Regions from separate parts of the Parageobacillus sp. KH3-4 genome, predicted to be linked through region 1. Evidence: predicted binding sites of a transcription regulator. Region 1 holds the regulator's gene; each other region holds the start of a gene.
What was found. The regulator Rex, encoded in region 1, represses fermentation and respiration genes when NADH is low (regulators of the CRP and FNR family bind a similar motif). The targets are predictions, from matches to a motif close to TTGTGAAATATTTCACAA.
Positions count from the first base shown of each region.

Region 2: the regulator Rex is predicted to act here: its motif matches at 2,615-2,632, upstream of MWM02_RS08270 (cytochrome c oxidase subunit 2A).
Region 3: the regulator Rex is predicted to act here: its motif matches at 2,546-2,563, upstream of adhE (bifunctional acetaldehyde-CoA/alcohol dehydrogenase).
Region 4: the regulator Rex is predicted to act here: its motif matches at 2,684-2,701, upstream of MWM02_RS17480 (DUF3147 family protein).

Region 1 is NZ_AP025627.1:3,562,911-3,567,132, reverse strand. It holds gene MWM02_RS18080 (ABC-F family ATP-binding cassette domain-containing protein) at 1-1,684, opposite strand, end outside; gene moaC (cyclic pyranopterin monophosphate synthase MoaC) at 1,803-2,324, shown strand; gene MWM02_RS18070 (redox-sensing transcriptional repressor Rex) at 2,314-2,952, shown strand; gene tatA (twin-arginine translocase TatA/TatE family subunit) at 2,968-3,123, shown strand; gene tatC (twin-arginine translocase subunit TatC) at 3,144-3,890, shown strand; gene MWM02_RS18055 (YdiK family protein) at 3,903-4,088, opposite strand; gene MWM02_RS18050 (CPBP family intramembrane glutamic endopeptidase) at 4,085-4,222, opposite strand, start outside.
Region 2 is NZ_AP025627.1:1,587,998-1,592,219, forward strand. It holds gene MWM02_RS08255 (carboxypeptidase M32) at 1-133, shown strand, start outside; gene MWM02_RS08260 (b(o/a)3-type cytochrome-c oxidase subunit 1) at 178-1,827, opposite strand; gene MWM02_RS08265 (cytochrome c oxidase subunit II) at 1,828-2,298, opposite strand; gene MWM02_RS08270 (cytochrome c oxidase subunit 2A) at 2,328-2,477, opposite strand; purine riboswitch at 2,880-2,981, shown strand; gene MWM02_RS08275 (xanthine phosphoribosyltransferase) at 3,105-3,692, shown strand; gene MWM02_RS08280 (nucleobase:cation symporter-2 family protein) at 3,689-4,222, shown strand, end outside.
Region 3 is NZ_AP025627.1:3,762,848-3,767,069, reverse strand. It holds gene liaF (cell wall-active antibiotics response protein LiaF) at 1-568, shown strand, start outside; gene MWM02_RS19055 (sensor histidine kinase) at 565-1,602, shown strand; gene MWM02_RS19050 (response regulator transcription factor) at 1,599-2,231, shown strand; gene adhE (bifunctional acetaldehyde-CoA/alcohol dehydrogenase) at 2,580-4,222, shown strand, end outside.
Region 4 is NZ_AP025627.1:3,435,176-3,439,397, forward strand. It holds gene MWM02_RS19455 (response regulator transcription factor) at 12-1,685, opposite strand; gene MWM02_RS17475 (DUF3147 family protein) at 1,869-2,243, opposite strand; gene MWM02_RS17480 (DUF3147 family protein) at 2,257-2,604, opposite strand; partial or broken gene MWM02_RS19725 (ISNCY family transposase) at 2,907-3,009, opposite strand; gene MWM02_RS17485 (malate:quinone oxidoreductase) at 3,401-4,222, opposite strand, start outside.

The DNA of each region.
Region 1 (4,222 bases):
ATGATGATTCTTCATAAGAGCGGTCTGTTCGTTTCTCGGAAGCGAGGCGCTGTAGCTCAAGCATTTCCGCTTTTTTTGCGATATAGTAGTCATAGTCTCCTAAATACTCGGTAATCCCGTCGCTAGAAAGTTCATATATTTTCGTGGCGATTCGGTTAATAAAATAGCGGTCGTGCGAAACAAATAAAATAGTTCCGGGATATTCGATTAAGGCGTTTTCGAGCACTTCTTTGCTGTCTAAATCAAGATGGTTTGTCGGTTCGTCGAGAATAAGGAAATTCGCTTTTTGCATCATTAATTTGGCAAGCGCCAGCCTTGCTTTTTCGCCGCCGCTTAGCGCCGATACAGGTTTCAGCACGTCGTCGCCGGAAAATAAAAAATTACCAAGTACTGTCCGAATTTCTCTTTCCGTTTTTTCGGGATATGCATCCCAAAGTTCGTCTAAAACGCGCTTATTGGACGACAAATCTGCTTGATTTTGGTCGTAATAGCCGATTTGCACGTTCGAACCGTAGCGGAAACGCCCTGCTTGTAGCGGAAGTTTGTTTACGATCGCTTTTAGCAGCGTTGACTTTCCGATTCCGTTCGGTCCGACAAGCGCGATGCTTTCGCCGCGTGCGATGCGGAAGCGAATGTTGCGGATGAGCGGTTTGTCCATATCATACCCGACCGCGACGTCTTCGGCGATCAGCACGTCATTTCCGCTTTGCCGTTCAATATCGAAAGAAAAGGAAGCAGATTTTTCATCACCTATCGGCTTTTCTATTATTTTCATTTTTTCCAACTGCTTTCGCCGGCTTTGGGCGCGTCTCGTTGTAGAGGCACGGGCAATATTACGTTGAATAAAGTCTTGAAGCTTTGCGATTTCTTCTTGCTGTTTTTCGTACAGTTTTCGCTCCCGTTCGTATTCGGCCGCTTTTTGTTCTAAGTAACGGCTATAATTTCCCGTGTACCGTTTCAATGTGGTACGCGATAGCTCGTATACTTGGGTGGCGACTTTATCGAGAAAGTAACGGTCGTGGGATACGACGAGAATGGCGCCAGGATATGTTTGCAAATATTGTTCGAGCCATGTTAATGTCTCGAGATCTAAATGGTTTGTCGGTTCGTCCAAAATAAGCAAATCCGGCTTCATTAAAAGCAATTTTCCAAGCGCCAGCCGAGTCCGCTGCCCGCCGCTTAATGATTGAACAGGAGTTGTCATATAATCATATTGCGAAAATTGTAAACCGTGCAACACCGAGCGGATATTGGCTTCGTATTGATAGCCGCCTTGTTCTTTATAGTGCTCTTGTAATGCATCGTAATCTTTTAACAGCTTTTCGTAGCGAGAAGAATCGGCGAGCAAGTCAGGATCACCCATTTGCCGCTCCATCTCGCGCAATTGAGTTTCCATTGCTTTCAGCGGAGCGAATACCGTCATCATTTCTTCCCAAATCGATAAAGAGGAGTGCAGCCCGCTATCTTGCGCGAGATATCCGATCGATACTTCCTTCGGTTTGATGATTTCCCCGCTGTCGTAAGACATTTCGCCGGCGATAATTTTTAATAATGTCGATTTTCCCGCCCCGTTTCTTCCGACGAGAGCAATTCGGTCTTTTGATTGTATTTCTAATTTTATATTCGATAAAATAAGGTCAGCACCGAAATATTTTGTCAATTGATTGACTTGTAAGATAATCATTGTCGTTCACCTCTCGTTTAACAATAATAGTGTAGCGTAACTTGTTTTCTTATCGCAATAAAACGATAAAAGACAGATGACGAAAAATAGTGTATAGTTTTAATTGGAGGAGATTACATTGACAACATTTACGCATTTTAATGAGCAAGGTCGCGCAAAAATGGTCGATATTACAGAAAAGGAAGACACAGTTCGTGTAGCAGTGGCGCGGACGAGCGTGACCGTCAATAAAGAAATTTACGAAAAAATGACGAACCACGCTATTGAAAAAGGGGATGTGCTTGCTGTTGCGCAAATAGCTGGCGTTATGGCGGCAAAAAAGACGCCGGATTTAATTCCGATGTGCCATCCTCTTATGTTAAAAGGAGTCGACATCCAGTTTGCTTGGCATGTCGAGGAAGAAAAAGCGTTATATGAGCTGGTGATTACCGTAACAGTCAAAACGAAAGGAAGTACAGGAGTAGAGATGGAAGCGCTAACGGCTGCTTCTGTTTGTGCACTGACGGTTTATGATATGTGTAAGGCGTTAGATAAAGGAATGGTCATTGGTCCAACCTATTTAGTGGAAAAAAAAGGTGGGAAATCAGGCCATTATCAACGAGAAAAAAGTCATGCTGGGGGATTTGTGAATGAGCAATGAACAACCAAAAATTCCGCAAGCAACTGCAAAACGTTTGCCATTGTATTACCGCTTTTTAAAAAATTTACATGCTTCAGGAAAACAACGGGTTTCTTCCGCGGAGTTGAGTGAGGCAGTGAAGGTCGACTCTGCGACAATTCGCCGCGATTTTTCTTATTTCGGTGCGCTTGGCAAAAAAGGATACGGATATAATGTCAATTATTTATTGTCTTTTTTTCGCAAGACGCTTGATCAAGATGAGATTACCGAAGTGGCGCTATTCGGCGTTGGAAACTTAGGGACGGCGTTTTTAAATTATAATTTTTCGAAAAACAACAACACAAAAATTGTGATGGCATTTGACGTAGATGAAAAGAAAATAGGGAAAGAAGTTGGCGGTGTGCCTGTATATCATTTGGACGAGCTGGAAACCCGTCTTCACGAGGGCATTCCTGTCGCGATTTTGACTGTTCCGGCCCACGTAGCGCAATGGATTACCGATCGTCTTGTTCAAAAAGGAATTAAAGGAATTTTAAACTTTACGCCAGCCCGTTTGAACGTGCCGAAGCATATTCGCGTCCACCATATTGATTTGGCGGTTGAACTGCAATCGCTAGTCTATTTCTTGAAAAATTATCCAGCCGAATAAAGGAGAGAATGAAAAGTGAAATATTTGTTAATTGTGCTTGTTATTTTATTATTGTTTGGAACAAAAAAACTCCCGGAGTTGGGCAAGTCGCTCGGCCAATCGCTGCGTGAGTTTAAAGATGCGACAAAAGGGCTGGCGGATGAGGATGAAAAAAAACAAGATCAATTATGATTTGTTAGGATGATTGAAATATGGACGATAAAGAAATGTCGGTGTATGAACACCTAGGAGAATTGCGAAAACGGCTTATTATCGTTGTTGTGTTTTTTATCATCGCGCTTGTCGCCAGCTTTTTTTTCGTGGAGCCCGTCATTTTGTATTTGCAGCAGACGGATGAAGCGAAAGAATTGACGATGAACGCCTTTCGTCTGACAGACCCGATAAAAATTTATTTTCAATTTGCGTTTGTCATTGCGTTTATTCTGACCGCCCCGGTTCTCCTTTATCAAATTTGGGCGTTTGTCAGTCCCGGGCTGTATGAAAAAGAACGAAGAGTTACGTTAAGTTACATCCCGATTTCGATTTTTCTCTTTTTAGCCGGCGTTAGCTTTGCGTATTTCGTCCTATTTCCTTTTGTTGTTCGCTTTATGAAAAATTTGGCAGAACGTCTTGGCATTCATCAAGTTATCGGTGTTAATGAATATTTTCAATTTTTACTTCATCTTGTCTTACCGTTTGGGATCGTATTTCAGCTACCGGTCGTTGTGATGTTTTTAACAAGGCTTGGCTTGATTACACCGATGTTGTTAGTGAAGGTGCGCAAATATGCATATTTAGCCTTATTGATTTTGGCGGCGGTTATTACGCCGCCGGACGTGCTGTCACAAGTCATTGTCATGATTCCGCTTTCGATTTTATATGAAATTAGCATTTGGATTTCGAAAATGGCTTATCGAAAAGTGTTATTGGCGCAGAAGGAACAAGAAAACCTCCCGTGATGCGCGGGAGGTTTATTTTTTAAAGTAGAGCACCAATAAGCGAATTGCGGTGCCAAAATCGAGCGTAGCCAGTATTGCAAGAACGATCGTGAAAAAATTCCAAATGGTTTCATCGGCGCTTTGAATCGACAAGTAAGTAAATAGTATGCCCATAAGGAAATAGAAAAGCGCGAATTGCAATGGTGACCCTTTCATCATACTAAAAGCCTCCAAATAATGAATTGTATATGTTCTGTTTGCCGCATCATTTTTTCAATATCATCGGCAAATATCGTCTGTACGAATACGACGAACGTATTCATGGTGACATGGGCAAAAATCGGAACGAAAAT
Region 2 (4,222 bases), 1.8 Mb from region 1:
GGAGCGGGTGCATCGTTTCGGGAAAACGAAAAAGCCGCTGGAAATTTTACAAGACGCAACGGGGGAAGGATTAAACGCTGACTATCTCATTCGCCATTTAGAAGAAAAATATAAAGCGATATATCAGTTATAAACAAACATATCCCCCTCCATGCAAACAGGAGGGGGATTGTTTTATTACCATAGTTTATATCCTTTTGAACCCGGCGGCGCATTTTGAATCATATCGACAAACGGGATCGTGTAAGCGACTAAAATGAGCGCCACGGTAATTCCAATCCATAATTTCCAGTTTTCCATCGCAAGCGCTGCGCGTTCCGCCGGTTCTGCCGCTTCGGCGACCGGAAACTCTGTTTCCCCTTTTGGTGCGAAAAACGCTAAGTTCGTGACAATCACAAGCACTAAAATAATGCCGATGAATAAAATCGTTCCGCCGACCGCTTGGGCGATTTGATATGGAATCCACTCGAGCGCTTGCGGCGAGTTCCCGTAGGTGGAAAATGCCGAACGACGCGGCGCCCCAAGCAATCCAGCAAAATGCATCGCTCCAGACATAAACGTCATGCCGATCGCCCATACGACCGTTTGAATAATGGCAAGGCGGTTCATCGCTTTTGTCATGACGCGACCGCTTAAATGTGGAATGAGCCAGTATGCGGCGCCAAAGAACGTCAGTACAACGGTCGTTGCTACGGTCAAATGGAAATGCCCTGTTACCCAAATCGTATTATGGACGACTTGGTCTAATTGGTGGGAAGCGTTAATGATTCCGCCCGTGCCAGCAGGAATAAAAAACACCATTCCGACGAACGGCGCGAAAAAGCGCGCATCTCCCCAAGGAAGTGTGCGAAGCCAGCCAAACAGCCCAGTCGCGCCTTTGGAGCGCCCGTATGATTCAAATGTCGCGAACATTGCAAATGCAGTCATTAACGATGGAATGACAACCATAAATGTTAAGATCACTTGCACGTATTTCCAAAACGGCGTAATGCCCGGTTCAAGCAATTGATGGTGGAATCCGACAGGAATCGAGAAGAACAGGAACAATAAAAACGCTAAACGCGCTAACGAATCAGAGAAAATTTTTCCGCCGATCACTTTTGGAATGACGACATACCAAATCATATAAGCTGGAAGCAGCCAGAAATAGACGAGCGGGTGCCCGAAATACCAGAACAACGTCCGGCTGACTAAAATGTTGATTCGGTCGGTGATGCCGAGCGACCACGGCAGCAATTGAACCAAAACGGTTGCGGCAACACCTAATGTGCAAACAAGCCATAAAATCATATTTGTTACAGACATAAATGTAAGAAGCGGGCTTGCTTTGCCAGGATTCTGTTTTTTCCAACGAGCATAGTGAGCGAAAATGGCAAAGCCGCTAATCCAGCTGCCAACGACCAAGAGCGTTAAACCAAGATAAAAGCCGGCATGTGCTTGCAATGGCGCGTAAAATGTATAAAGGACAGAAGCTTGCCCTGTTAAAATGAAAAACGCTGTCATTGCCGTGCCAATGGTCATCGTCCAGAAACCAACCCAGCCCCAAAAACGGACGCGATCGGAAAACGTTCCGGACGTCCGGCTTACTGCAGCGAATTGAAAGCCGATAATAAAGAATGTTGTTAAGACAAGGCCAAGCAATACGCCGTGTGTCGTTAAAATCGTATAATAGCTAATGCCCGACGGCAAATTAAATTTTCCCGAACGCACCAATGTTTGCAATAATCCTGCCAATCCGCCCAATCCAAGCGCGATAAATGCGACATATAGATGCGCCAGCGCCAATTTTGCGTCACGACGGTCTACTTTCATTGTTTCTCCCATCATTTACTCCACCACCTTAATTCGTCCAGTCATCATATGGTGACCGGCACCGCAATATTCATTGCAAAGGATGGTATATTCGCCCGGTTTGTCAAACGTCTTTGTCAATGTGTTGATATAACCGGGCTCTACCATCATGTTGATGTTTGTGCCAGCCACTTCAAAACCGTGGATTACATCTTTTGATGTCACATTGATTGTCACTTTTGCCCCTTTGGGGATTTCAATTTGGTTTGGCGTAAACGCGAAGGCGGATACGACAATGTTAAGTTGGTACTCATTATCCCCGGTTTTCACTAATCCAGGTTTGTCAAACGGCGGCGTTTGGTCTACCTTTTCCGGATCGATGGTCGTCAAACAGCTTGGCGGCTGATTGCCTTCGGCGAATGCGCTTACGCCGATGACGGTTAAGAATACAAAAAGACAGCCGATGCCGAACGCAAGCCAAATTTTTTCGTATTTATGCATATGCATTCTATATCCCCTCCTTTTATAAAGCTTACTTATAAGCGGTGCAAGAATAAGAAATAAACGCTAACCCATGAGAAAATAATAAAAAATCCGAGCAAAAACACAGAGGCGAGCGTGCCTTTTAATGGTGACTCCTGCTCTTTCGTTTTTGGATTTGTTTGTTGTAATTCCGCTTTGGCCATGTTTATCCCCCTTTCCAAAGTGCTGTCCTTACTTTCATCATACAAAATCGTTTGGAAAATGGTAGGCGTATTTTACTAGTTCACAAATTGTTCATTCCTTACTTTTTCACTATGATAATGCAAAAAAATTGATATAACTGTGATTTTCTTCACATGAGTCCAAAAAAATGTGAAAATATTGTGAACGTCGACTTATGCGCTGGAATTTTTCAATCGATTGCTTCACTTCTTATTGCCATCTTGTCACGGGGGAGTACGGGAAAACGCTTATTGTCGGACGGTGTTTTTATTCATTGTCAGAAAAATCATATCCGAACGATAAAGATTTTTTTGTTAAAAATATTCGTAAATATATCAAAAAATAGCTTTTCAAATGGTAAGAATTATGCTATACTGCTAGTAACTTCATACTGCTGACTCACTCATATAATTGCAGGAATATGGCCTGCAAGTCTCTACCGGCCGACCGTAAATCGGCCGACTATGAGTGGCAATGTCAGAACGGCATGACTAAGCGAAAGCCAACGGCATTCGCCTTGTCTGTTTTTGCTTAAAAGACATTGCCTGACTCATTTAGATGGGTGAGGCCAGTGTTTTTTAAGCTTTTTTATTTTAAGGGGGAACAGTATGCGCGAGTTAATGGAAAAGATTATGGAAGAAGGAAAAGTGCTTTCCGAACATGTGTTAAAAGTAGATCGCTTTTTAAATCATCAAGTAGACCCTCAACTGATGAAAAAGATTGGTGAAGCGTTTGCCAATGCGTTTCGCCATGAGGGAGTCACAAAAGTGCTAACGCTCGAGTCGTCTGGCATTAGCCCTGCCTTGATGACAGCTTATGAATTAGGTGTTCCGTTATTAGTGGCACGTAAACGAAAGCCAATTACACTTTCGGAAGATTTGTATACGGCGAAAGTGTATTCATTTACAAAACAAGAAGAAACGGAAATTTTTGTTTCCCGGTCGCTTCTCCACTGTCAAGACCATGTTTTGATCATTGACGATTTTTTAGCAAACGGTCAAGCGGCTTTAGGTCTTACGAGCATTGTCCAACAGTCTGGTGCTTCTGTGGCTGGAATTGGCGCTGTAATCGAAAAAGCGTTCCAAAATGGCGGACAGTTGCTTCGCTCCCGCGGATTTCGCGTTGTGTCACTAGCGCGCATTGCGTCAATGCGAGATGGAATGGTCCAGTTTGCGACAGAGGTGATGTGCCGATGAAACCATTCCAATTAGGCTCATTAGGGGTTCAACATGTACTTGCCATGTATGCAGGAGCGATCATCGTTCCGCTCATTGTCGGAGGGGCGCTGCAGCTTACGAGCACACAGCTGACGTATTTAGTGGCGATAGACTTGTTTACATGCGGTGTTGCGACGCTGCTTCAAGTATGGAAAAATAAATTTTTCGGCATCGGTTTGCCTGTCATGTTAGGATGCACGTTTACCGCGGTTGGCCCGATGATTGCGATCGGCAAGCAGTATGGGTTGCCTGCGGTGTATGGGGCGATTATTGCGGCGGGATTATTCGTTGTTATTATTGCGAAATATTTTAGTAAATTGCGTGTTTTGTTTCCGCCGATTGTTACCGGATCGGTCGTTACTATTATCGGACTTACGCTGATTCCGGCGGCGATGAATAATATGGCAGGCGGGCAGGGAGCCGAGGATTTTGGGGATATTCACAATATCGCCCTTTCATTTGGAGTGCTTTTATTCATTGTTGTTTTATACCGATTCTTTACAGGGTTT
Region 3 (4,222 bases), 200 kb from region 1:
AGGTATTGTTCTGTTTTGGCTTGGACTCATTAGTTTTGTCATTTCGTTAGCTAGCATGGTGACATTTCGCATTTCATTGTTTCTTATTTTAGTGTATATCATTTGGCAGTACATGCAATCGAAAAAAGCCCCTGTGCAGATACAGCCAATCATGACCGAGCGAAAGCATGACGAGTCCTCCCTCCTTGAGCGAAAACCGCTCTGGAATAACAGCTTCTTTAGCAGCCAAAAAACACCGGAACGTGTTTATGAATGGGAAGATATTAACATTCAAGGCGGGATTTCCGATGTGGTGATTGATTTAAGTTATACGGTGCTTCCGAAAGGAGAAGCCGTCATTGTCATCCGCCATTTGATCGGAAACGTGCAAATTCTTGTGCCGTATGAAGTGGAAGTGCGCCTGCACCATTCGGCAATCTATGGCTCCGCTATTGTTTTTGAGCGAAAGGAAGCGAATTTGTGGAACGAAACCGTTTGTTTTCAAACAAAAGGATATGAGGAAGCGGAGCAAAAGGTCAAAATACTCACCTCGATGATCATCGGGACAATCGAGGTGAAGCATGTATGAATGCGGTGCAGCGCTATATTGTCGCAGGAATTGGCTTTTCATTGTTCGTTTTCATTGTTACATCAGTGCTAATATTTCTCACGTATCCGTTACCGGACTGGTCTTTATTATGGGAAAAAGAAATAATGGGTGTTCCGTTTCTGTTATTTATGACGGGGGTTAGTATAGCCGCTGGAACAGTGTTTGGCATTGTGTTCGGGTTTTTTTGGCAAAAACAGTGGCGAATGGTAATGGATTCGCTGCGCCAGCTCGAACATGGCCAGCCTGTTTCCTCTATGGAGCCTCCAAAGCTGAAAGAAGTGGCAGCGATGGTAGCGCACATTCAAAAAATTCAAAAGCAGATAACGGAACAAGTGAAATTGTCGCAGCGGCTCGCTAATGAAAGGGCGGAAGAGCAAGAAAAGCGGATTCAGGATATCATTTCCCAAGAGCGGCATCGGCTTGCGCGCGAGCTTCATGATTCGGTCAGCCAGCAGCTGTTTGCCGCCTCGATGCTTATTTCCGCCATCAATGAAACAAAAACGTTTTCCGACGAGCGCGAAGAAAAACAGTTTCGTTTAATTGAAGAAATGATTCACCAATCGCAATTGGAAATGCGGGCGTTATTGCTTCATCTTCGCCCGATCGCCCTCAAAGGCAAATCGCTCAAAGAAGGGATTCAAGAGTTATTGATGGAACTAAAGCAAAAAGTGCCGCTGCATATTGAGTGGAAAGTGGAAGACATTCCGCTTGATAAAGGGGTAGAAGACCATTTATTTCGCATCTTGCAAGAGTCGATTTCCAATACGCTTCGTCATGCAAAGGCGACAAAATTGGAAGTATTGTTAGTGAAACGAGACCAACTTGTCATTTTGCGTGTATCGGATGATGGCGTCGGCTTCCAAGTCGACCAAGTGAAAGCAGGGTCGTACGGTTTGCAAAATATGCATGAACGCGCGCTGGAGATCGGCGGGACACTGCAAATCATCAGTGTGCCAAATCAAGGAACGCGGTTAGAGGTGAAAGTGCCGATTATAGAGGGGGGAAAATCGTGATCCGTGTCTTATTGGCCGATGATCATGAAATGGTGAGAATCGGCGTTTCGGCATTTTTGGCGTCGCAGCCGGATATGGAAGTGGTGGGAGAAGCCGATAGCGGCAAGCGCGCTGTGGAGTTGGCGCTAGAGCTGCGCCCAGATATTATTTTAATGGATTTAGTGATGCCGGAAATGGACGGAATTGAAGCGACAAAGCAGATTATCGCCCAGTGGCCGGAAGCGAAAATTATCGTTGTAACGAGCTTTTTAGATGATGAGAAAGTGTATCCGGCCTTGGAAGCCGGGGCAACAAGCTATATGCTGAAGACGTCGAAAGCGAACGAAATTGCCAACGCGATCCGTGCCACGTTTTACGGCCAATCGGTGTTAGAACCGGAAGTGACGAATAAAGTAATGACAAAAATGAAACAAAAGAAAGAACCCCTCCCTCACGAAGAATTGACGAACCGGGAGATGGAAGTGCTTTTGTTAATGGCGCAAGGAAAAACGAATCAAGAAATCGCTGATGAGCTGTTTATTGCGGTGAAAACGGTGAAAGTCCACGTCAGCAACATATTAAGCAAACTAGGAGTACAAGATCGGACACAGGCGGTGATTTATGCATTTAAACATTCGTTAGTCAAATAGTTCATTGGTAAAGCGATAAACGAAAGAAAGGGAAACAACGATGATGGAGGCCATAAAAAAGTAGAAAGGCAGCATAAAGACGGCGCAGAAAAACATCCATCCCCTATGATAGATGGGGATGGATGTTCCTTTTAGCTTGCTTATTTTTCTTGCGTATGTTTTTATGCCGCTGATGCATGGCTTTCGAATATATGAACATTTTATGAACACATTGCTCAACATTTCACAAATTAGACAAACTAAAAATTCCATTGGCTATTTATAATAGGGGTGTAATAGATGGAAGTATTTCCATCTTATATTTTTAATTTTAATTGTGAAATATTTCACAAAGAAAGGAGACTATGTATGGCTGTTGAGGAAAGAGCAATCGATAAAAAAATCGAAGTGGCAAAAATGATTGATAAGCTCGTCGCTAATGCACAGAAAGCGTTAGAACAATTTCGCGCTTACGATCAAGAAACGATCGATCATATCGTGAAAGAAATGGCGTTAGCCGGGCTCGACAAGCATATGGCATTAGCCAAGCTCGCAGTAGAAGAAACAAAACGCGGTGTATATGAAGATAAAATCATAAAAAACCTTTTTGCGACAGAATATATATACCACAATATTAAGTATGATAAAACAGTCGGGATTATTCATGAAAATCCGCATGAAGAAATTATCGAAATTGCCGAACCTGTTGGCGTTATTGCTGGGATCACACCGGTAACAAACCCGACATCGACAACGATGTTTAAAGCGTTAATCTCGATAAAAACACGCAACCCGATTATTTTTGCTTTTCATCCATCGGCGCAACGATGCAGCAGCGAAGCAGCAAGAGTGCTGCGCGATGCGGCGATTCGGGCAGGAGCTCCAGAACATTGCATTCAATGGATTGAAACTCCGTCGCTTGAAGCAACGCGTCAGCTTATGCACCATCCTGGCGTTTCTCTCATTTTAGCAACTGGTGGCGCCGGTATGGTGAAAGCGGCGTACAGCTCTGGAAAACCAGCTTTAGGCGTCGGACCTGGCAATGTGCCTTGCTATATTGAAAAAACGGCAAACATTAAGCGGGCGGTAAATGATTTAATTTTATCGAAAACGTTTGATAATGGCATGATTTGCGCTTCCGAACAAGCAGTCATTGTTGATAAAGAAATTTACGAACAAGTAAAAAAAGAAATGATTGAAAACCGTTGTTATTTCTTAAATGAAGAAGAAAAGAAAAAAGTAGAAAAGCTCGTTATTAATGAAAATACATGCGCCGTCAACCCGGATATCGTCGGAAAGCCAGCTTATGAAATTGCGAAAATGGCTGGCATCGCTGTGCCGGAAGACACAAAAATTCTTGTTGCTGAGTTAAAAGGGGTTGGACCAAAATATCCGTTGTCTCGTGAAAAATTAAGCCCTGTCCTTGCTTGTTATAAAGTAAACAGCACGGAAGAAGGATTTAAGCGCTGTGAGGAAATGCTGGAATTTGGCGGCTTGGGACATTCTGCTGTCATCCATTCCGATGATCAAGAAGTGGTTACCGAATTTGGCAAACGGATGAAAGCGGGACGGATTATCGTTAATGCGCCGTCTTCGCAAGGAGCAATCGGTGATATTTACAATGCGTACATTCCGTCATTAACGCTGGGATGCGGCACGTTTGGCGGGAATTCTGTTTCGGCAAACGTCAGTGCGGTTCATCTTGTCAATATTAAAAGAATGGCGAAAAGAACGGTAAATATGCAATGGTTTAAAGTGCCGCCGAAAATTTATTTCGAAAAAAATGCCGTACAATACTTAGCGAAAATGCCGAACATTTCCAGAGCTTTTATCGTCACCGATCCGGGAATGGTCAAGCTCGGATATGTCGATAAAGTGCTGTATTACTTGCGCAGACGCCCGGATTATGTGCATAGTGAAATTTTCTCCGAAGTAGAACCAGATCCTTCTATTGAAACGGTAATGAGAGGCGTCGACATGATGAGAAACTTCGAGCCAGACGTGATTATCGC
Region 4 (4,222 bases), 130 kb from region 1:
CATCGCTGCGGCTAATGATGTTCCTCATTGATATATTTGCGATTGTTTAACTGATATACAAGAGCGATTAGCTGTGAACGATCGTTTACCCCAATTTTTTGAAAAATATTTGTAATATGATTTTTCACTGTATGAATGCTAATGAACAATTGGTCAGCGATCTCGCGGTTGCTGCATCCTTGAACTAATAAGTTTAATACATCCATCTCCCGGCTCGTTAAACGTTCCGACAGCATATCCATATTCAATTGCTGCTTTGGTCCGTGATAATTATTTTGCTTCATAATCATCGTGCCGATCCCTATTAAAGCAGCAACATACACTTCCGCTTCTTTTGCAGCCTCGAGATGCTTCATATGCACAGCCATCACTCCGTGCATATGTTCATGAACCGAAAACGAAATTTCCATTACAGTCCCAAATTTTGTTTCACACAGCTTTGGGATAGTTTCAAGCAGTTTTTCTTCAGTGAAAAAGTAGCGTTGGCAAACATCTTCATAATATTCTGTTACTTGCCGTTCTGAAATCGCACCGCAATGAACCTTCACTTTTCTTTTATGATCCGCTAACACAGTAAAGACAAAATCGCCGTACGCTAACTCCGCAACAAAATCCGTCATCATCCGTAAAATTTCATCGGTGTCTTTCACGACATTCATCGCCCGACTAATTTCTATTAGCATCGATAATCTCATGAAATGGCGGTCCATTTTTACATGTGCCAATTCATATTCCGAATATAACTGCCAATACTTTACAAGAATAGTGCCGATTTGCACTGCCTCTTTCGATAGTGAACGTTTCGTTTGACTGCCGATCACGATCCATCCTTCTATTTCACCGTCATGCAAAACAGGATATGCAACGACAGCGCTCGGCTTTACTCCATGTGCCACGAAAAATGCAAAACGAGGGTCAAGCGCGACATTTTCAAAACAAACAACATTGCGCGAATGAAATAGGGAGTTTGATAGCGGAGGAAAAGCGGTTTTGACGTGTTTATTCCAAAGCTGTTCTGCCTTTTCTCCAACAGCGTTCGCAACGACCCATTCGCGATTTCGCCGTTTTATATACAGCGAAAAATCAATATCGGCGTCTAGCTTTTGAAACATATGTAAAAAATCGTTCATATGTAAAGAAAGCCGTCGCGCGTTATCCACTGCCGCATCCAGTAAATGAAAATACCGTTTATAATGTTGTTTTTGTCTATCATTGCTAATATATTCTCCACATACCAGCGCCATTTTTTCGATGTCATTTAACTTTTTTTCGACAGTGGATATGGTTTGCTCTTTCGTTTGTTCGATGACTTGAAGCCATGTTTGTGAATTAGGAAACCGGGAACATTGCTCTTTGATTATCGGCTTTGTCTCTTCTTCAATAAACGCACCTGCCCAAATCAAATATTCGACTTTTTGCTCCACCAACACAGGAGCGACAATCGCCTTTACTCCCCAATACCCTGTCTGAACAACCATCGGGCGTTGCCATTGGATATTGTCGTCATTCGGAAAACATGAAGGAGGAAACGGCTTATCTGGAGAAAAAAGCACAAGTTCCGCTAATTTCGTTATATTTGAAACTTTTGTAACAGGTTGATGCTGCAAATCGAGCATAATGATGCTTAGATCCGTAAGTGCTGCGTACGCATCTTGAACATGTTGCAAAAAATCTTTTATATTCAATTCCTCCTCAACTCACTTACTTTTTTTATATTTTTACCTCTATCTATTATTTACGGATAAGAATCAAGAAGTCAAGTTTCGGAAAATGAGGGGAGTTCAACTAAATTTTTTAATGATTATATAAAAAAAGCCTGGCACGTTCTCCTCATGCCAGACTTTGGTCTTTTTTGTTCTGCCGCCCCTTTATACATTGCTTGATGCTCCCTTTTCTTTTTTATGATCTCGCATATATACAAGGAATAACGAACTGGCAAACCAAGAAATTAAACCAAAAATAAAACTTCCCCACCAATTGCGTGTAAATTGCAAAGAAAACAACACTGTTAGCACACAAATAAAACAACCGATCATTCCGTAAACAGATCCTTGCGCTATTTTCGCCGCTTCTTTCGACCCCTTCTTCATGCCAACCATCATCACCGCAACGACCATAACAGCCGGGAATGCCGCGAAAATTCCCCCGATGACTTTCCACGGCAGCAGTTTTGCCGTCACATAACTTAGTACAACTGCAGATCCGCCAAATAAAAAACGGAAAAATAAATCACGTCCATCCATAAAATCACCTTAACTAGAAATACTTTGACATAAAAGCATAAACCATAGAAATAAGAAACCATCCAGCCAGCGATTGTGTAAGCCCGCGTTTCCACCCCTGCTTGGCACAAAGATAAACAACCGCCATTGCGCACATAATATTAATGAACATTCCAACAACGGCACCTTGGGATAAAACGATCGATTTTTCCACTAATTCATTGCCTTTTGCATCTAACCGAAGCGTCAGCAATGCCGCTAAAAATACAGCGGGAAATGCCGCAAAAATCCCTCCAATTTTTGTGCCTATTTTTCTTGAAATAATAGTTGAGGCAACGACTGCTCCTCCACCTAATAAAAACCGAATAACAATTCCCATCATTGATAATGGCTCCAAGATAGATTCATCCTTTCTATGATGCCCCATCCAATACAATAAGATATTATTGTCATATATTTATTCGTGATTATTTTCACGTATATATTGTAAACAATGATAGAACAAACATTTATGAACTTTTTTTTAATTTTTTTGTAACGCTTACATTTAACAATCCGACATATTTATATAAACCTTCTGACGCTAAAAACCCCTCATTCCAGTTTGCCATTACTGGAATGAGGGGATAAATCTTAAATAGTCAGATGGTGTTGCAAAACTAGAGTAAAATTTCAATAATGATTTTTTGACACCAGCGGCCTTCCTGTCACATACGGTGTTTCCGGCAACGGTAGCGAATAATGCTTCTATAGTCCATGCATGTTCGTTGTTTAAATTGGAAATCATGCTCGTGTCCACCCGTTGGAGAGTTGTTTTTTGGTCACTGTATTGATTCCAAGGTGGTGGATTTTTGATATGTATTTATGCATTGATTATGGTTCTATTGTCAAGTGTATTTTGTTTTTTCAAGATCTCCTTGCTTATTAGCTCCTCAACTTTCCACTTTGCTTTGCCATAATTGTGATACAGCTCACCGCAGCCTCTCTAACTGCGAATTTGAAAAAAAGAACCTTTAATCTGAAGGTAGATCAAAGGTTCTATGTTTTATTATTTTCAATCATATTCTATTATTCTGTCATTTTTATAAGCATTTTTATCATAGAAACAACTGTCCATTGATGAAAAAGTGTTGCTTAAACTTTTTCATTCCATACCTTTGTTTCTGCATCCAAAGAAATTAATTATAAACCGGTTCTTTTTCGTTTGCATCAGAGACCGGTTTTTTTTCGCTTAGACCGAGCGTCTCCGCTGTTGAAGCATGAAGTTCTTGGAAAAGATCTGGGTTTTCCGCTAGGGACACGCCATAAGAAGGAATCATTTCTTTAATTTTCGGTTCCCATTCATGCATATGTTGAGGGAAGCATTTTTTAATCACCTCAAGCATTACATGTACGGCAGTAGAAGCACCAGGAGAAGCGCCGAGCAATGCAGCGATCGAGCCATCTGCGGCACTGACAACTTCCGTACCAAATTGAATCGTCCCTTTGCCGCCAGTGTCAGTATCTTTGATAATTTGCACACGTTGGCCCGCGACGACTATATCCCAATCCTCTGATTTAGCCGTCGGGATAAACTCGCGCAACTCTTTCATTCGCTTTTCTTTCGTTAACATAAGCTGCTGGATCAAGTATTTTTCCAAAGAAAAGTTTTTAAAAGCTGCCGCCAACAAAGTTGTGAGATTGTGCGGTTTTACGGAAGTAAACAAATCCATATTGGAACCATTTTTTAAGAATTTAGGCGAAAAGCCTGCAAACGGCCCAAAGAGCAACATTTTTTTGTTGTCGATATACCGTGTATCCAGGTGCGGAACAGACATAGGAGGCGCACCAATTTTAGCTTTACTGTAAACTTTTGCATGATGTTGCTCTACAATTTTTGAATTATTACATACCATAAATAATCCGCTTACAGGGAATCCGCCAATACGTTTGCCTTCTGGAATACCAGATTTTTGAAGCAAGTGCAGACTTCCCCCGCCGGCTCCAATAAATACGAATTT